2 linked regions of the Lactiplantibacillus plantarum genome follow. The protein of the gene in region 2 interacts with the protein of the main gene of each other region in a pairwise test. Links are inferred from orthologs where the notes say so. Each region holds a gene or a part of one and is shown on either strand. Other genes may lie near its edges. The genes, in order: E5260_RS08970 and E5260_RS06280.

Region 1 (10,380 bases), 560 kb from region 2 along the record:
TTAACCGCCGAGTGTTGAACTATCGGTTACGCGGTAATAGTATGACCAGCGACGCGTGGAAAACGTATCTGGTATCGCGCTATATTCAACAATTGTATGCGGAACGTAAACGGACGGGAGCAGACAGTTTCGGCCGCGGGATGTCGGCGTTAACAGACAAAATAAATGACGTCCGTGCCCAAAGTACGTTTAATCGTGGGCAAAAATATTTTACGATGGCGATGGCCAGTATGCGCAAACGAAAACTTGGTCAGGCCCTGGCTGCGTTAGTCCGCGCAATGGTGACATCCCCAGATAATTGTTACTATGTGATCAACTATTTACGTTTAAGAACGATTTGGTCGGTAAATGGGCGCCGGTATCGACAACAACCAAGTGATTGAACGTGTGCGGTGCTTATGAGATTTGTTATTAGTAAGCAGGGGATGTGATGCTCAGTTCAGACCTATGAGAAAGGAATTTATGTTAGTCAGTATTAGAAATAAATATCGGCATTTGCCAAAGCAAGTTAAGGCCTCACTTTGGTTCTTAGTCTGTGCTTTTTTTGAAAAGAGCATTTCAATAATCGCAACGCCCATTTTTACCAGAATAATGTCTACTTCCGAGTATGGTCAATTTAATGTGCTGTACTCCTGGCTGACTATCGTCACGATCATCGTCTCACTAAATCTGTGCTACGGCGTTTATACTCAAGGTCTCATCAAATTCAGCCATGATCGACGTCGATATTCGGCTGCATTACAAGGATTAACGGTTGTGTTGGTATTAGCATGGACACTAGTTTACCTTGGCTTTCGTGATTTTTGGAATAGTGTCTTTTCTTTAACGACGACGCAGATGTTGGCGATGCTTCTAATGGTATGGACCTCGTCAGTTTTTAATTTTTGGGCTGGTGAGCGCCGAGTTGCCTTGCAATACAAATCATTGGTGATGGTGACCTTGCTGGTTGCAATCGCCAAACCGTTAGTAGGCGTATTGCTCGTTGTGTATGCGAATGATAAAGTGACGGCTCGATTTTTAGGGCTAGCATTAGTGGAACTGGTAGGCTATACGGGCTTGTTTTTTGTGCAAATGTATCGTGGCAAAACGTTTTTCTCGCGCCATTTTTGGCGTCACGCATTAATGTTCAACATCCCGTTGGCCCCACATTATCTTTCACAAATCGTTCTGAGTAGTGCTGACCGGATTATGATTGCGAACATGGTAAATACGAAAAGTGCGGGCATTTATAGTTTGGCGTACTCACTTTCACAAATCATGATCTTATTTAACGTTGCATTGTCGCAAACGCTGAGTCCGTGGATATATCAAAAAATCAAGGATCGACGGGTGGCCGATATTGCGGGTGTTGCTTACGGTGCCTTAGTTTTAATTGCGGTTGTCAACCTGCTATTGATTGCATTTGCGCCCGAAATCGTTTCGATATTCGCACCACGAGCATATGCTAAGGCGACCTGGATCGTTCCACCAATCGCAATGAGCGTCTTTTTCATTTTTGCTTTTGATTTATTTGCAAAGTTTGAGTTCTATTATGAACGGACATCTTTAATCATGATTGCCAGTGTTATTGGCGCAGTATTGAATGTGGCGCTAAATTATTGGTTGATTCCAATTTTAGGATACGAGGTGGCGGGATATACAACATTAATTTGCTATGTGATGTATGCGGTTGTTCATTATTGGTTTATGAATCGAATCTGTCGCGAAAAACTTGGCACGCTTCCATATGATCGCAAGATACTGGGGCTGATTACGCTCACTTTTTTGGCGGTTGGCTTTCTATTTTTAGGAGGCTATCACAGTGTTGTACTCCGTTATCTATTGATTTTGATAACGGCCGTCGTCGGATTTAGCAAGCGTGATTATTTAATGACCATTGTTAACCAAATGCTACGTGTGCGAAAACCAATCTAGCCGAATCGAAGTAGGGTGGTGCCGGTGTGACTGACCAGCTATAAGTAGTGACTAATCAAAAAGACGACAGCCTGAAAATTCGCTGTCGTCTTTAGTTTATAAAGTGGTTATTGTACGGACCCAGACCACGTCACGTTGCCGTGTAGTTTCTTGGTGGCTAACACGAAGCCGCGCAAACTTGTATTGTGGGGCATTTGTTGCCAAGCTTGAATAGCGGCGCTATTTTTGACTGGGGTGCCCCGAAAGAGCGCGATATTGGCGGCCGCCATGCCGCGGGCTAGCTGATTAACTTTAGCGCTTGATAGTTGCGTTTCGTCACGGTCCTCATATAACTGACTCAGTGCTGCGTTATAGCCAGCCGCATATAACACGTCATGATCGTACTTTTGATAGGCGCGCATTGCTTTATTACCACGGTGGTGCTTGATGTAAGCACTCACGTTTAACGGGGTCGCGTGGTACGTGGCCGTCCCGTTACTCTGGTTGATCTTAAGCGTACCGTAATAGTGAGATCCCAGTATCAGGGCGCCACTGGCAATATCAGTCAGTGACTGGTTCTTGACTTTGGTAGACTTGATATTTTGAGCATGAATATGGCCGCTGAGCGATAACTTGATACCCGCAGTGGTAAAGGCCTTACGGACATCTTCGGCATAACCGATTGTATAGTCCTGATGAATCACCGTGTGGTCCATTGTATTGTGATGTAGGACGGGAATGAGAGTCGCATGGGCTTGTTTTGCTTGCTTACCGACTTTAGTAAGCCATTGTAAGGTCCCATCGGTCAGGCCACCACCGACCGTTGAATTACCTTGTTGATAATTACTTTTATAAATGGCGGAGTTTAGCATCAAAAACCAAGTGTGTTTACTAGGTTTTACCAAATATCCCAATGAGCTTGGGTCAGTTTCACTGGCTTGGCCGTAGCCGTCCTGATGATAGATCTTCTTGAACTGGGTCGGGCTAGTCGCCTCGGTGCTATATTGATGCTTTCCTTTGAAGCGACGGGCGATAGGGTTGTTCAAGTCGTGATTACCGGGGACGACGTAGACGCGGATGTGCTTAGCAGTCAGTCGGCGAAGCTGCTTGGCAACGTACTCGTGACTGGCTTTTTCACCGTTGTTAGTAATATCGCCACTGATGAGCACAACGTCAGGCTTGGTGATTAACGCCTTAGCAATAAAAGCGCGAAAAATCGTCGCGCTGTATTTTAAATCTGCACCGGCATCGTTAGCCGCGTACTGCGTGAAAGCCTTACCATTATCATGCAGGCTGGGCGCAATGACATGGTCATCACTGATCACCATCGCTGTTAAGGTCTTGTGACTGACAGGGGGCAGGGTCATTTTAGTTTGTTTTTGGCAACCGGAAAGCAGCATCATGCCGAATAATACACAGCTGATGCCAAAGATAGATTTTCGTAGTTTCATCAAACTCGTCTCGATTCTCGTTAACATAATCAGTATATTACTTTCATTATACCCGTTTTATTGCGGGGTTAGACGGCTGATTCGTTAATTTTGAAAACAAAAAAAGACGATCAATTTGATCGTCTTTTTAGATATCACATTATTTAGAAGCTTTAGCTGGTTTCCAGAGACCAAGGATAACCCCAGCGATAACGGCACCGATAATTGTGGCACCGATGTAGCCCCAGATATTCGTGGCGAGTAATGAGACCCAGAGGCCACCATGAGGAGCAGGGACGGCAACGCCCCAAAGTTGAGTTAAGCCACCGGCGATGGCAGCACCAATCACACTTGAACCGATAACGTGCAATGGGTCAGCTGTGGCGAATGGAATGGCACCTTCAGTAATGAAGGAAATACCAAGTAACCAGTTAGAGATACCAGCTTTACGTTCGTCATCCGTAAATTTCTTTGGCCAGAAGGCAGTGGCAATCGCAGTTGCCAATGGTGGAACCATCCCACCAGCCATAACAGCGGCCATTAAGTTCCCATGTCCAGTTGCGGTAAAGGCACCAGTTGCGAAGACGTAAGCGGCCTTGTTGAAAGGACCACCCATATCGATCGACATCATACCACCGAGGACAAGACCGAGGAGAACGGCATTACCAGTACCCATTGAGTTTAGGAAGTGGGTAATCCAGGCGTTGATAACTGAGAAGATTGGGTTAACAACGAAGAACATTAGCGCAGCAATAATCAATAAGCCCAGAATTGGGAAGATCAGCATTGGCTTCATCCCGTCTAAGGATTGTGGCATGTTCTTGGTCCACTTCTTCATCCAAACAGTAATATAACCGGCTAAGAAACCAGCGGCTAAACCACCTAAGAAACCAGCGGGACTCTTAGCATTGGCGGTAATGGAGGCCGTGTAAACACCACCGTAAGCGCCAGTGTATACCGTGGCCATGAACCCACCAACGAACCCGGGCATCAAGGCAGGACGATCACCAATTGATTCGGCGATGTAACCGGCTAAAACAGGTACCATGAAGGCGAAAGCCATGTTACCAGCTTGGTTGAAGAAGGTAAAGGCTAAGCTCTTACTACCAACGAATTGCTCAATAATGAAGGAGAGGGCCATTAAGATCCCACCACCAACAACGAATGGCAACATGTGGGAAATCCCGTTCATGAGGTCTTTGTAAACTTCACCCCAAACGCTACCATTAGCGCTGCCACCTTCATCGTCATCCGCAGCACCACCATCAGCATCGTGATAGACAGGAGCTTTACCACTCAAGGCTTCTTGAACTAATTGATCGGCCTTGTTGATCCCGTCAGTAACGGGACGGTTAACCAGGTGCTTACCATCAAAACGGGCCATCTTGACCTTTTTGTCAGCGGCGATTACAACACCGTCGGCACGAGCGATTTCATCGGCAGTCAATAAGTGCTTAACACCTTCAGAACCATTCGTTTCGATTTTGATGTCAACACCGGCCGCTTCACCAGCTTTGATCAAGGCTGCTTCGGCCATGTAAGTATGGGCGATTCCGTTTGGACAGGCGGTAACCCCAACTAAATAGGGACGTTTTTCGTCAGTGGTGGTGCTGGCAGCTGCGGCTTCTTTTTCGGCCTTGGCAGCAGCATCTTTGGCTTCTTTTTCTTCCTTAGCAGCCTGGGCGTCACCGAAGAGTTGTTGAACTTCTTCAGGTGACTGTGCATTCTTAAGTTTAGCGACCAATTCAGGATCAATCAATAAGCTTGAGAGGGCGGCGAGGGCGGCTAAATGGGTGTTGTTGGCACCTTCAGGAGCAGCAATCATGAAGAAAAGATGAACGGGTTGACCATCTAACGCGTTGAAGTCAACGCCGGCCTTACTCTTAGCAAACATCACGGTTGCCCGGTTAACAGCCTTATCTTTGGCATGGGGCATAGCAATCCCGTCGCCAATCCCGGTAGTTGATTCGGCTTCCCGTTTGATGATGTCTTGCTTGTAGAGGGCCTCATCATTGATGATACCTTGTTCGGCATATTTATGAACTAACTCATCAATCGCTTCGTCCTTGGTCGTGGCGTGCATGTCCATGATCATGACATCTTTTAGTAATAAATCGCGGATATCCATGTTTAGTTAACAGTCCTTTCTTTAGTGAGCGAGTTTTTCAATGTTAATGAGTGGCAAAATTTCATCGATCTTGGCGCGGGTCGCAATGTCTTCTGAGAAGGCGGTTGCGGAGCCACAAGCTAAGCCGTAGCGGAAGCTTTCAACAGCATCGTGTGTTTTGGCGAACGTGCCGACAAAGCCACCAATCATTGAATCACCGGCACCAACTGAGTTGATTACCTGGCCCTTTGGTGCGGGACTAAAGTAGACCGCATCCTTGGTGATCAGGAGGCCACCATCGCCGGCCATTGAAATCAGCACGTGTTGTGCACCTTCAGCTAGCATCCGTTGGCCCGCTGCAATGATATCAGTCTGGCTATTAAACGTCGTGTGGTAGTAATCAGCAAGTTCGTGGTTATTAGGCTTCACAACGAGGGGGTGGCTGGGTAAAGTTTTCTTCAAAGCTTCACCGGTCGTGTCGATGACAAAATTAGCACCAGCAGCTTCGACCTTCTGAATAATATCGTAGTAGAAGCTATCTGGTAAACTAGGCGCTAAACTACCAGACATGACGACCACGTCATCCGGCGTTAAGTTGGCTAATTCGGTGTAGAAGGCTTCGATTTCTTTGGCGGTGATGTCCGGGCCAGCACCGTTTAATTCGGTCTCTTCTTCAGCGTGAATCTTCACGTTGATCCGGGTGTCATCGGCAATCGGTGTGAAGTGACAATCTAGGCCCTTGGCTTTTAAAGCATCACTGATAAACGTGCCGGTAAACCCACCGATAAAGCCGAGGGCCTTGTTGGGTTGGTCTAGGTCGTTCAAAATCTGCGATACATTGATGCCTTTACCGCCAGGGAGTTTCGCCGTGTGTGCTAACCGGTTAACACTACCGAGGGTCATTTGGGGTAGTTGCACCACGTAGTCAATTGATGGATTGACAGTAATGGTATAAATCATGATTGAACCTCCTGAATCGTAGTTAATGGTTGATACTGTTCGGCAACGCTTGGCGTGAGTTGGTCAGTGATGATGGTTGCACTGGATAAATCACCGACGCGCGCAAACGAAACGTGGTCGAACTTAGTGTTGTCAGCTAAGATAAAGCTTTCTTCACTTTGTAGAATTGCGGTTTTTTTGACGACCGCTTCATCGGGGTCGGGCGTTGTGAGCCCGAATTTTGGGTGGACACCGTTGATACCAAGGAAAACTTTGTTGAATCGGTATTCCTCTAACGATTTAACGGCTTCGGGACCAATCACGGCTTTGGTGGTGCCTTTCAAATTGCCACCAAGCAGGTAGGTTTGGATGCCCATGTCTGCCAAAGCGGAAGCATGGACAACACCATTAGTCACGACACGTAAGTTGTAGCTCGGATTTAAATGGTGAATCATGGCTAGGGTTGAAGTCCCAGCATCCAAATAAATGACGTCATCAACTTGAATGTTCGCAACGGCTTGCTGCGCGATATGGTCCTTGGCGTTAACGTTACGGGAAACCTTATCATTCATCGCGGGTTCCTCTTGGAGTGAGTTCATATACTTCGCACCACCGTGCACGCGGAGTAACTCGCCCTGTTCTTCTAGCTGTTGGAGGTCACGGCGCGCCGTGGACTCGGAACAACGAGTTTCAGAACAGATGTCCTTGATTTTAATAATGCCCTTGAAACGGATCGTATTTAAAATGTACTGTTGACGTTCTTCTGTAAGCACTTTCAAATCCCTCCGCATAATAATATACCTGTTTAAACGTCAAAATGCAACAAAAACCTTCAAAAACCGTCAAAATAATCCAAAATCTGTCATCAAATCGTCATTAGCATCCAAATAAAGATGATCTGTCTAATTAGGCGTGGAACTTTTGACGAAGTGGCCGAAGATTTGTATACTAGGTCAGGTATCTAATTTCGCACGATCGGATTTCGTAGATAATAATATAGAAGAAACGGGAGAAAAGAACATGTTTGTTGATCAAGTAAAAGTAGATGTAAAGGCCGGTAACGGTGGTAACGGCATGGTTGCTTTCCGCCGTGAAAAGTTTGTTCCCAATGGTGGTCCCGCTGGCGGTGATGGTGGTCGCGGCGGAAGCGTCGTATTGCAGGCTGACGAAGGATTACGGACACTGATGGATTTTCGTTATACGCGGAAGTTCAAAGCCGCAGCTGGTGGCAATGGAATGATTAAGCAGATGACAGGTCGTTCCGCGAAGGACACAATTATTAAAGTACCGCTTGGGACAACGGTGACGGATGCTGAAACTGGTGAGTTAATTGGCGATATCGTCAATAAAGATCAGCGGTTAGTGGTTGCCAAGGGTGGCCGGGGCGGTCGGGGAAATATTCATTTTGCTAGCGCTAAGAACCCTGCTCCTGAAATTGCTGAAAATGGTGAGCCCGGCGATGAATTGACGATTCGAATGGAATTGAAAGTCTTGGCCGATGTTGGTCTGGTTGGTTTTCCTTCAGTCGGCAAGTCGACACTGCTTTCAGTGGTCACGAGTGCTAAGCCCAAGATTGCGGCCTATCATTTTACAACTTTAGTGCCTAATCTCGGGATGGTTCGTTTGGATGACGGTCGTGACTTTGTTATGGCTGATCTACCTGGTTTGATCGAAGGTGCAGCTAACGGAGTCGGCTTAGGGATTCAATTCTTGCGGCATATTGAACGGACGCGCGTTATTTTACATCTGATTGATATGAGTGGTGTAGAAGAAAACGATCCGTTTGAGGATTATCACAAAATTAATCACGAGCTGACGAGTTATGACCCTGATCTCTTGAAGCGGCCCCAAATCGTGGTGGCGACTAAGATGGATATGCCGGATGCCGAAGCTAATCTGGAAGACTTTAAGGCGAAGTTAGCGACGGATGATACGTTGCCAAACACGCCAGCCGTCTATCCGGTATCGTCGATTACACAACAGGGACTAAAAGCCTTGTTAGCCAAGACGGCTGATTTGTTGGATACGACGCCACAATTCCCAATCAAGGGTGTTGACGACTTGAAGCACCGTGATTACACGACTGAAGCGGATGCGGACTTTAGCATTGATAATCCAGAACCGGGCTTGTTCGTCTTGTCTGGTGATAAGTTAGAACGGCTCTTTAAGATGACCAATTTAGATCATGAAGAAAGTTTAATGCGCTTTGCTCGGCAATTACGTGGGATGGGTGTTGATGATGCCTTACGTGCAGCTGGTGCCAAGAATGATGATACGATTCAAATCTTGGACTACTCCTTCCAGTTTATGGACTAAACTTTTGTGACGACATAATTAGTTGATGATTGTCGTTACGACAGTCTGGTAGGTAGACTAGTGATAAAATAATGAACAATCCAAAAACAGCGCCGTTAGAATTTTAACTAACGACGCTGTTTTTGAGTTGACGTGCGATTAGATGCTCAGCCAAACAGTAAGCGCTGCTGGCTTAAGCGATAGCCAAATAATCGGCGCGGACGCGGTGGGGTTTGAATACAGAGCTGCGTTTGACCATCGATTTGGCGCGTCCGCGCATTGAACTGGTCGAGTGTCAGCGGGAGCGCGCTTTTTGAAGCTACTAAAACCAGCTGGTGATCGACGAGCGTAACACTTTGGATTGGCCAGATTTGATTAGTCGTTAGTTCCCAATACAGTGGTAAAGTTTGCTGTAGATCAGCGGTTGATAAGTTAAAGTCGATGAGTCGCATAACGGTTACCTCTTGTTCAGACGATTTGTAAGCAAGTATACGATAATCAATTGGGTTAAGCAAGATGGACTGAGGATTCATTTGCCGGCGATGACGGGTTGAATGAAAACGGTCACAACCCGTCATAGTCAGTTTGCCCGGAAAAGTGCATTTTTTGATTATAGATAACACCGGTGGCAGGCAGTCTTGGCGCGTGGAATCTTGAAACCAAGTGCGATAATTTTAGCCTGACATGTTAAAATAAAATGAGCAGCGTTGTTCGTGTTCTTCCTGTTAATTGTGAGGAGTCGCCCAACGTCGCTTGCTTTGTAGAATTGCGGTCGGTGAGCGCACGGTGTTGACCGGCCATGACTTTGCAGTGCTAACAATTGTGTATTGCCGCTAGATTCGGTAAAATAGTTAGCAGACTGTATAGATAGGACGAACAAAAATATGCAATTAGAATTTTTAGGTACCGGTGCCGGCTCACCGGGCAAATTTCGAAATGTCACTAGCACAGCATTACGACTATTAGATGAGCGAAATGAAGTCTGGTTGTTCGATGTCGGCGAAGGGACGCAACACCAGATTTTACGCACGACGTTAAAACCACGCAAAATTGCAAAAATATTTATTACCCATCTGCATGGCGATCATATCTTTGGCTTACCGGGGTTATTGAGCTCGCGTTCTTTTCAAGGCGGGGACGAACCACTCACCATTTATGGGCCAGTCGGTGTCCGCGACTTCGTTCAAACGGCGTTGCGGGTCTCTGGCACCCATTTGTCATATCCATTGAAGTTTCATGAAATCACGAAGGCTGAGACGGTTTTTGAAGATGCGACGTTCAAAGTAAGCTGCGAACCTCTGGATCATCGGATCGCTTGTTTTGGTTACCGGGTAGAAGAAGCGGACCACCCGGGTGAATTACAAGCCGATCGACTCAAAGCCCTGAACATTCCGAGTGGTCCCGTCTATGGTCAATTAAAAGCCGGCAAAACGGTGACGTTGCCTGATGGTCGGACAATTAATGGTCAAGATTACATCGCTGCGCCACAAAAAGGGCGGACGGTGACGATTCTCGGTGATACTCGGCGGACACCGCACGCGGTCAGCTTGGCACAGGATGCGGATGCTTTAGTTCATGAGAGCACGTTCGGAAAAGATGAAGGTAAGTTGGCACATAACTATTACCATTCAACGAGTACCCAAGCAGCCCAGGTGGCCCAACAGGCCGGTGTTAAGCAGCTATTGTTGACCCATATCTCGGCTCGGTACACGGGTA
Region 2 (10,157 bases):
TCTGGGTGCAGCCCAACTTGACTAAAGCTCACAAATGGCATAGCTTCGGACTATTACTTGCACTCTTCTTGAGTATGAACATTCGTACCTTAGATACGATTTGGCACATGTTTCAAACGCCCGCTGGCTTTCCATACCGCAATGCTTTTTTCTTTAGCTTTGTCTTGATCATGATCGCTTTTGAAGCCTGGTTAGCAGGCCCCCGGCGGATCGCCTTGCGCTGGCAATGGTTGTTACCGACACTCATGGTCAGTGCGCTGATATTAGGCTGGTTTGCCCAACGAACTGCTAAGCACCCCTTAACAACTTCAACGCTGGCGCTCAGCTTAGTCGCTGTCATCTTAACCGCAATTGCCTTATTCGCAACGGCGAAGCGGTGGCAAACGCTCAGCTTGGCAGGTATCGTCGCCTTAGAATTAGGGACTAACAGTACCCTCATGATGGCGAAGTCACCACTAGGGAATCAGGCTAAATTTGTAACTGCCTATCGAACCGAATACCGCCAAATGCAAGCCGTCAACGATCCTGATGGTCAATTATATCGCGTTGAAAATCAAAATACGCTAATCAATCAGGCCTACAATTATGATAGCAAGTATCGTAATTACAACGACCCGATGTTATTTAACTTTCACGATATTACCTACTACAGTTCAACTTTTGCGAACCAAACACGTCTCATGTTGAAGTCACTTGGGCTATTTTCTAAAAACGCCCGGCGTGTCAGTTCAGAAGGCCTAAATCCGGTCACTGATTTACTCTTAGATGTAAAATACGCTGTGCAATTAAACGCCGTGGGTCAAGCGACAACGCGGCTCCGTAGTCAAAACGGGTTAGGGTTTGCCGTGCCAATAGCATTTAGACAGTTAAAGCTTCGTCAGAATAGTGCCATTATCAATCAAGAACGCCTCTTACAAAGTTTGCGGCCATCGAAACGCGCCTATTTTGGCAATGCCACGACGCTCTCAGATCACGTCGTCCAAGATTCACAGGCCAAACGCTATCCGTATTTGCATACAGTTAAATTAAGGATGACACGCACCGGGACGCTGTATTATAACGACACGACTCGTCAAACAAAGTACACCACGATGCGGGTCAACGGTCACTTAGTCCCGACTAAGTTCAATGCCAACGGTGAGTTAGTGCTCCGATCGCTAGGTTATTTTGACAAAGGCGCTGTCATCACGTTAACGGTCAAACGTACCCAACCAACGCTTGGCACCCATGTCCACATCGCCAGCCTGGATCAAGCCCGGTTCAACCAAGTCAAACAGCAACTGCTATCCACGCGCTTTACACCGACTTACCACGTCTCGGGCATTCATACCGTGGTCAGTGGTCAAGTCACCAATCGCTCCAAACAAAAATGGCTCTACGTTGCTATTCCAGCCGATAAGGGGTGGCGCGCAACGGTCAACGGCGTCAAAGTTACTCCTAAAACGGTCATTGGCGGGATGTTAGCCCTGCCGATTCAGTCCGGTAAGAATCAGATCCAGCTAACTTACCACGTCCCGGGATTGCTGGGTGGACTACTGATCTCAATCATAAGTGGATTTAGCTTCATCCTTTGGCGTCAACGATATCGCCACCATTAGAATCGTGTCAATCAAAACAATCGGACTGCCAAGCTATTCTGCTAGGCAGTCCGATTGTTGTTTTAATGGTCGCGGTAACTGCTAGACCAGTCGCGTTAATATTGGTTTTAGATAGGGCACAATTCTTATATTAGTCAAAATCAATTCAGGTTTCATCCAAAGAAAGGCCATATGTTCAGTAAGATCTAAGTTGACTGTCGGTCTAGTAACGAATGCCTGTGCGCTATACACTAAACGCGTGTACACCTGATTTTTAGCCTTGTCAAAGGTGGAATCTTCCCAAATAACGCGCTCAGTTTGAACTTTCAGCCCAGTCTCTTCCCAACATTCGCGTTTGGCCGCTACTTGCGGTAATTCATTAGCTAATGCACACCCACCGGGCAGATCCCAATAGCTGGCATCAACATTCGGCCGCCCATGCTCAACCTGATTGCGTTTTAAAATTAAAATGTCGTGCCCGGCAGTCACTAAAGTATGCGCAATAATTTGAACCATTTGAATTCACCTCACCTTGATAAGTCACCCAAATTAACGGCTATTATATTTCGTTTAACCACAAACAAAAGTCCCAACACTGGCAACACCAGTTATTAAGACTTTCGATTCAAGTTTTATTATTCAGTTTCTGGCCGTAACCGACCTAACGATAAAATGGTCGCCAGCGCCACACAGCCGACAACTGCTAGACTGGCGGCACCCGTCGTTAACGCGTGCGGCTTAATAAACTGCTGTTTTATCACGACTTGTAAGTATGCGTGCTGCTTAGCCGTCACCCGGCCTGTTAACGGACTGTAGTTGGCCGCCATCACACCATACCGGACGGGCGTCTGACCAGTATTTTTAATCGCTAATCGCAGGTTGCCCGCCGCTGTCAACGGATAATTCAAAGTGGTCAACTCATTGGCCGAGCCCCGCCACCGTTTGACGACATGCGCCCCCCTAGTCAAGGTAATTGTTACGCGCTCATGCGTCGCAACTGGCTTCAACCGTAAAACATTACTCTTACCACTAACGGCTAGCGGCGACGTAACAGCGTGACCCGGTCTAATTTTTTGAACCGTGGACACAACATAACGCCCATTGCCCTGATTGCCACGTACCACATCAGTAATCCGCGTCGCCTGACTCGTCTGCCACAAACTGACCACACTGATTGCCGCCAGTACAACGACCAACCACGTCAGTTGGCGCCGTATTACTCGATTAAGGTGCCACACCGGCAACTCACGACCACCCACAATACTGAGGAGCATCAATCCCGGTAATAGTGGCAACGCATAGCGCCCTTCTACTTCCCAAAGTCCGACATGAAAAACCGTTAAACCGAGAATTGCCAGGGCAACGAACGTCACGGCCCACTCGCGCCGCCTCATCAAAGTCACGATTGCTTGCACCAGCATCGTCAGGTAGATTGTTTGCGTCATTAGAACCAGCCAAAATTGAAGCTGGCGTTGATGATTCAAATACCAGCGGGGCGCACGAATCCACTGGGTGGTCAACTTAAAGCTATCAAAATCGCCAGTCGCCCAGAAGACCCGCATCTTTTTGAGTAAATGTACGAGGGTCCCCGTAACGCCCATCTGATGTAACCGCTGCTGAATCATTTGCTGGGTCTGTTGGCGCTTGGCCGCCACAGTTTGCATCTGATTAACGCGCGCAAAATCGTCATGTCGGTACTCACCCGAGCTTTGGGGGTTCAAGCTCATCGCAATCCAGCTGGTTGCCGGTAAGGCGGCATCAGCTTGGCGCGTATAACCCGCTTGCTGTTGGGCAGTCCGCATCACCGCAAACATCACCCCGAGTGTCATCACTAAACTGACGAGCCAGCCTAACATTTGCCGACCACTGAATTGTCGTTGCCACCACAAGATGATCCCCATCAATACGAGAGTGAGCCAGAGCACAATTAGATTAGTCTTCATCACCACGCCCACGGCCACCAATAACCCATCACCAATCAAAACGCCCCAACGACGCCAGCCGGTTAAACTTAGTCCGAGTGTGAGCAAGGCCAAGCTGTCTGGAACTAGTGGCAAAACGAGGGCGTCCGTATATGCAAATAGTCCAAATGCGGCCACGGGAACACTGACGAGCCACAACAAACTAAATGAGACCGCCCCCGGTTGCCAGTAACGCCAACGGTTTAGTAAATATAACCCACTGATTAGTCCGGTATCGATCCAGATAAATCGGATGACATTTAATAATACCCAGGGCGTCTGCGTCAGTTTCAATAATGGCTTGAGCAGATTCGCAACTAATAACGTAAAATTCACATTATTGGGATAAATCATAAAATAATGTTGCCAATGATGGCTGCCCCGCGCTAATAACAGTGCCTGCTGCCGAACGAAAAACGGGTCGGCCCGCGCCACGTCAACAAAACTAGTGGCAATCAACATTTGCACGATGGCGATTAAGCCGACCAGCCCAATCAACAGCCAACGATACTGACGAGATGATAACTGTTTGAGCACCTGCCGGCCAGCCATCGTCATGACCAATAATCCCAGAACCATGGCTAATTGAACGATCGGTGACGCCCAGTCCGGGTTGCCGAAGAAGTGAATCGGTTGCAACCACGCCATGCCGACTGCGACGACCAATACCGCGGCCGCCAGCCAATTGACGCTCTTAACCACGGCCTTCATCCGTGCACCCGTTGCGAATTCACAATAGCTGGCTGTTGAGTTGCCGTATAATCATCCGTTTCAATAATATAGCGGGGCCGGTGCTTGACTTCCGCAAAAATTTTTCCTACATACTCGCCAACAATACTAATACCTATCAATTGCATCCCACCTAAAAACCATAGACTTGTCATGAGTGAGGACCAGCCACTCGTTGCGGTCCCTAGTAATCCTTGTATTAACGCATATAGCATCATCATCAAACTACCGCCACTAATCACCATGCCAAACAATAAAATTACTTTAATCGGTGCGATTGAAAATGACGTGATCCCATCAAAAGCAAAAGCCACCATCTTACGTAATGGATACTTTGAAACACTCGCAAAACGTGGTTGGCGATGATAATAAAGTTTAGTTGTTGGAAAACCTAGTCGTGGTACGATTCCACGCAAGAATAAATTGGTTTCCTCATAGGTTAACAGTGCCTGAACTGCCCGTTGACTTAGCAATCGGAAATCGGCGTGATTAGGTACTAATTGCACACCAATACGCTCCATTAGCCGATAAAAACCGTCCGCGGTCCATCGTTTGAAAAGTGAATCACTACTTCGATCATTGCGGACACCTAATACGATATCGCTACCAGCACGATAGCGCGCCACCATTTCTGGGATTACCTGTGGATCATCTTGCAAATCAGCATCAATCGTAATGACTATCTCAGCAGTCGGACTGGCGACCTGCATCCCAGCCATCAACGCGTTTTGATGACCAAAATTACGACTAAACTTAAGACCCGTCACGGTTGAGTACTGTTTTTCCAACGACTTAATCAGTTTCCAAGTCTTATCTTGACTACCATCGTCAACAAATAATAACTTACTTGCCGCATTGACCTGTTTGTGTTGGATCAGATCCGTCAAGATACCATCCAAGATGTGTGCAGACTTAGGTAACACCGCTTCTTCATTGTAGCAAGGCACAATAATGGTTAACCGTGGATTTTGCATGCTAATTCCCCCAATATGACTCAAATAGTTTTACGAAATAACAATTATAATTGGTACCTTTCAGTAACAACAAGACTTCTTGTGCTACTAGTAGTCTGAATGCGCCATCCACTGAAAAAAGCTCGGCTAACATCTCAAATCATCAATAACGTGTCCATATGCCCCCACAGATAGACACACACGACAATTGTTTTTCTCACCATCACGACCCTCGAAAAGAGTGGCTTACAACCATAATAATTGGCAATATCAATATAATTATTTTGGGCCAAGGAATGCGGCCATTGACATAAATAATTGTCAGTAATCGCGCCACTTACCGGGTCAAATTGATAGTACCAATATCTTACGCACAATTCAAACAAAGCAACAGTTTCAACGCTGATCATTAACAAATTAGCCGAACTTAGCCGACCGCTAGCATCTCACGATTATGCTCAATAACTACAAAACCTGACGCACCAACTTCACGGCGCTTTCGTCCCCAGTACTGTCCAGAACTGCCATTTCTAATTTAATGTTCAATTTTTTACCACTTTCATTACGATTAAAATCCAGTAATTATTTTATAAGCCGTTATCATCGAATCAGCCGATGATAAATATCAAGGCCATAACTAGTGGCCTTAGGCGCAGCAGGCAACATATGATAGCTACGATTGCCATTCGCTTGCCGTTGCGCCACTAGAAAGTATGGCCGGCAATGATAGCGTTGAACAAGTTGTGTATATTCAAATTGATGGGACACCGCAATGACAGTCACTCCGGCTTCCAGTAAGCCGTGGGTAATTTGAAAATTGATTTGCGACCCCGCATGCTCATTAGTTGATGCAAACGACTCGTTCATTAATACCAAGCTAGACGTACTCATAACGTGGATAAGTTGATCCATTCGCTGTAATTCGTCATCCAGCTTACCGTGCCGTTCACCTTGGTCTTCCTCACGTTTAAAATGTGTCAACACCATCTCAAAGGGCGGTGTCTGGTAACAAGTTGCCATGACAAACATCCCCGCCTGAGCCATTAATTCCCCCAGCCCCACGGCGCGTAAAAAAGTGGTTTTACCACCTTGATTTGCTCCCGTGATAACGGTCAATGCCGTTTGAACTGGCAAGAAGTCGTTTGCAACTGCTGGTTGGTTGAGCAATAAAGAAATCAAGGGATTAATCAACTGTTGTGCTTCCATTGATGACGCCAACGTCGCATAGCACCGTGGTGCCGCTGGTAGTCGTCGGCTTAATTGAATTACACCCACTAACCAACCTGTTTCCAATCGCAACTCTTGGAACCAATTGACGACTTCCTGATAAACATTCACTAAAATGGTGGCTAATTTCATCACTGCTTGATTCTTGTAGTGTTCAAGTGCTTTAGCACTATGATCATCCCGTTCTGCAATTTCAAATCCCTGCGCATGTATCTTTAACTTAGTAAACACCTTTTGAAACCGATGTGGTGGTACGACATCAATCACCTCATCAACTGTTGTATCCAGATTGGTGGCCAAGTGCGCTGGTAAAACATAACCATGATCAAATAATACCTGTCGCAAAAATGTTTTCATCGGCTCTAGTTGACCGTTGAACAGTGTATCTAGCGATTGATACCACTGTTGAAGTGCTGGCGCCGGATGGTCAGGTAATGGTTTGTCCAATATCGTGCCAATTGCCTGCAAATATTGCGTTAATAGACGACTTTTGTTGTATAGATGATAACTAGCCGACTCGTGACCAAGCTCCCAAAAATTTTGCCGGACCGTTTCAATGGTTGTCGTTGTAAACTGATACAACCATTCGTAATAGTCCGGGTGCATCAGGGCATGTTTAACCGTTGCTTGACGCCAAGTCAACGCCCGGCTAGTTGTTAATGGTGTAAAAAATAATCTGGTCGCAATTTTTGCGATAACGTGATCATCCGCTGCCATAATATCAACAATTGGTTGTAATTCTAAATCAGCCATCACGGCTTTTTGACTAGTTGTTAACGACCATTCGTCAAGATACTGCTGTTTTTCAAGCGTGATTAGATTGACTTGCATGCTTTAACCGCCTTTCAATTGCCTTAGTTGTCAGTTGATACTTGTTTAATAAACTAGTCGCATATGTCCCAACCGTCTCCGAACAACGATATATTTTATAAGCGCGGATCGTCGTACCAGCAATAATTTGAGCCTGCATCGGTACCATATGTGGAAGCTTAGCAAGACTTTCTAAAAATGTGACGTAGACACCATGGGCCTGCTTTGCTGTCAAATGTGTTAACACTAATTGACCCAACTTTTCGGCATCAACCGTTGTTGTTGAAGAGAATAGCTCATTCATCAAAACAATACTATGCTCATCGACCGTTTGATAGAGCGCGGCCAATCGTTCAATATCGTGCTGGAGCAGTCCCGTCAACTGGGTTGCCTTTTCTTGACGCTCGAAATGTGTCAGAACATGACTTGCTAGGTGTAATGTTGCCCGTGAGCCAGGGATGGGCATTCCGAGGGCTGCTAAATAATAGGCCTGACCAATCATTCGAATATACGTTGTCTTACCACCTTGATTGGGTCCGGCCACAATTAGAAACTGCTCATTTGGATTCAAGACATAGTCATTGGGCACGACTGCTGTTTGTTTGCCAGCCTGAACATAAGCCAACTCCAGATCAAATCCTGCTTCAATCCGCTCTGGTGCTCCTAATTCAACAAGGGTCGGAAGCACAAAGTTAAGCTGGTTCATCCGGGCAAGGCGCTGCGTATAACGTTGCACCGCTAAATACCAATTCAACTCAGTCACGACTTGTTCATAACCTGGAACGGTATACTGCTGATATTGTTGGTAAAATGTCGTTAATTGTGCAAATACTGCTGGATACAACTTATGGAGTTGAACAACAATATTTGCTTGCAGACTAGTATCCCCATTAACTGCTTCGGCAGTCTTAATACTGGCATTGGGACGGTATAACTCGCTTAGATCTGTCATGATGGGTCCAAACAACTTCGTGGCAACCTCAGCACTATTTGACGCAGCCAACTGATTAGTCGTCACACGGACATACCGCCCATTGATTGTTAAATAAAACTGAACTTGTACTAATGCGCTCGTTAATGTGCGCATCATTGTCAGCAACTGCTGTGTCGCAGGCGCCTGCAAATAAGTATCGAGGTCAGCCTGTAACTTTTGTAGTCCTAAACTTTGGGGCTGAAAATGTGCTAACGCCTCTGTAAGCTTTTCAAGTTGCTCATGTTGCTCATATAATGCCGTTAACAGATCGGCGGCCTGTTGATCAGCCGTCCAATCATGGTGAGCCTGCTTGATTTTGGCGGCCGTTTCTGCGGCAGCCGTCACAAAATGTGCCATTAATTGATACCCCGCTGGTCGCAACAAATCTCTAAAAATAGCCTGACGACGCTGCACCGCTTCAATTGTCGTTAATGGTTGATAAAAAATGTCTTTGATTGGTACCGGACAGTCCTGCTGAATTTGTTCGAAAATCAAATTCAAATTTAGATCTTGGAAACAACTTGCAGTAGCGGGACGAGCGACTGGTGGTTGCCCTAAAAATAACAGACTCATCTGCATTATGACTCAACTCTTTTCACTAATTCTAATCAATAAAAAATGGCGACACCTACTTAGACTTAAATCCAAGTAGGTGTCGTCATTAGCATTACTGCTTGTTCGGTGAACACCATCACCGCTAGAATGATTTCAGTATAGCACGCGCACTGACCTTCGTTAACCACTTTGCTTTTATTAAAAATTTAATTAACTAAACATCACGCAAATTGTTTTCAACCAGGCCCATTACCAGCAGATACTATGAGCCAGTCCAAGCACTGGCATGACGAGGTTTCCGAGATTGGATGTTGGTTGTAGAAAAAATCGGTTATACGTTGAATTTCTTTCCTAGTCAACCGTGACGCTTCAAAGACGAGACCAGCTATATTGTCTAACAAACAGCGGTATTACAATCATCATTATTATTTGAACAGGTAGTTTTTAATTTAGATGATTATATTGCAAGCAAAGGCACCGCTGCTCGCCATTTTTATACAACTAGTGCCGTTGCTTAACTTGATTAACATTTCGCATCTGCGAATTATCAAGGGTTTTAAACTTATGGTTGAAAAACGCTTGTGTTTATTTTTCAAGCGCGGTATGCTGTAACCGTTAAAAATAAATGGTGATGACGTTCGCCGTAACTAATTGACTATCAATTTGATGACGTCTACTTTCAATCGGACCTTAGCGGGGCCTTTGAAAGTAGACGTCTTTTTTTATCAACTTGGTCGTAAAATTTGAAAGGGGTTTTCAAAATGTCAGTTGTAATTGATGTTGTTAAAGCACGCGAGGTTTTTGATTCACGAGGTAATCCAACGGTTGAAGCCGACGTTATTTTATCCGATGGAACGTTAGGACGTGCTGAAGTACCTTCTGGTGCCTCAACTGGTACTAACGAAGCGGTTGAATTACGCGATGGTGGTCAACGGCTGCAAGGCAAAGGAACTTCCAAGGCTGTCAATAATGTCAACACAGAAATTAATGGCGCGTTACATGGCGTCAGTCCGTTCAATCAAGCTAAAGTTGATCAAATCATGATTGATTTAGACGGGACTCCTAACAAAGGCCGTTTAGGGGCCAACGCAATTCTTGGGGTTTCCATGGCAACTTGCCGAGCAGCGGCTGCTGAGACACATCAACCGTTGTACCGCTACCTCGGTGGCACTGACTTAGAATTACCACAAACATTCCATAATGTCATCAACGGAGGTGAACATGCCGATAACGGCATCGACATTCAAGAGTTCATGATTACTGCCGTAGATCGCACCAGTTTTCGGGACGGATTTGAGAAGATCGTGAATACTTATCATACGTTAAAAAAGGTCATTGAAAAAGCAGGCTATACAACTGGCTTAGGCGACGA

Evidence for each region.
Region 1: the proteins of E5260_RS06280 (region 2) and E5260_RS08970 interact in binary tests that used the Bacillus subtilis proteins (3 or more experiments, as listed by UniProt). The link is inferred for Lactiplantibacillus plantarum from one-to-one orthologs.

What each region holds. Positions count from the first base shown.
Region 1 is NZ_CP039121.1:1,926,954-1,937,333, reverse strand. Bases 2,968-5,963 are described here. They hold E5260_RS08970 (PTS fructose transporter subunit IIABC), read right to left. Parts: upstream 5,452-5,963; coding sequence 3,484-5,451; downstream 2,968-3,483. Other genes in these bases: pfkB (1-phosphofructokinase), read right to left, coding at 5,473-5,963; E5260_RS08975 (metallophosphoesterase family protein), read right to left, coding at 2,968-3,344. In the rest of the region: E5260_RS08985 (glycosyltransferase), read left to right, coding at 1-383; E5260_RS08980 (lipopolysaccharide biosynthesis protein), read left to right, coding at 463-1,914; more of E5260_RS08975, read right to left, coding at 2,022-2,967; more of pfkB, read right to left, coding at 5,964-6,390; E5260_RS08960 (DeoR/GlpR family DNA-binding transcription regulator), read right to left, coding at 6,387-7,142; GTPase ObgE, read left to right, coding at 7,390-8,685; E5260_RS08950 (hypothetical protein), read right to left, coding at 8,832-9,116; rnz (ribonuclease Z), read left to right, coding at 9,549-10,380. UniProt on the Bacillus subtilis protein: The phosphoenolpyruvate-dependent sugar phosphotransferase system (sugar PTS), a major carbohydrate active transport system, catalyzes the phosphorylation of incoming sugar substrates concomitantly with their translocation across the cell membrane.
Region 2 is NZ_CP039121.1:1,371,492-1,381,648, reverse strand. The notes cover bases 3,244-6,016. They hold E5260_RS06280 (glycosyltransferase family 2 protein), read right to left. Parts: upstream 5,242-6,016; coding sequence 4,246-5,241; downstream 3,244-4,245. Other genes in these bases: E5260_RS06275 (MutS-related protein), read right to left, coding at 5,821-6,016; E5260_RS06285 (hypothetical protein), read right to left, coding at 3,244-4,249. Also shown: E5260_RS06295 (YfhO family protein), read left to right, coding at 1-1,598; E5260_RS06290 (NUDIX hydrolase), read right to left, coding at 1,680-2,093; more of E5260_RS06285, read right to left, coding at 2,213-3,243; more of E5260_RS06275, read right to left, coding at 6,017-7,278; E5260_RS06270 (MutS-related protein), read right to left, coding at 7,253-8,809; eno (phosphopyruvate hydratase), read left to right, coding at 9,547-10,157.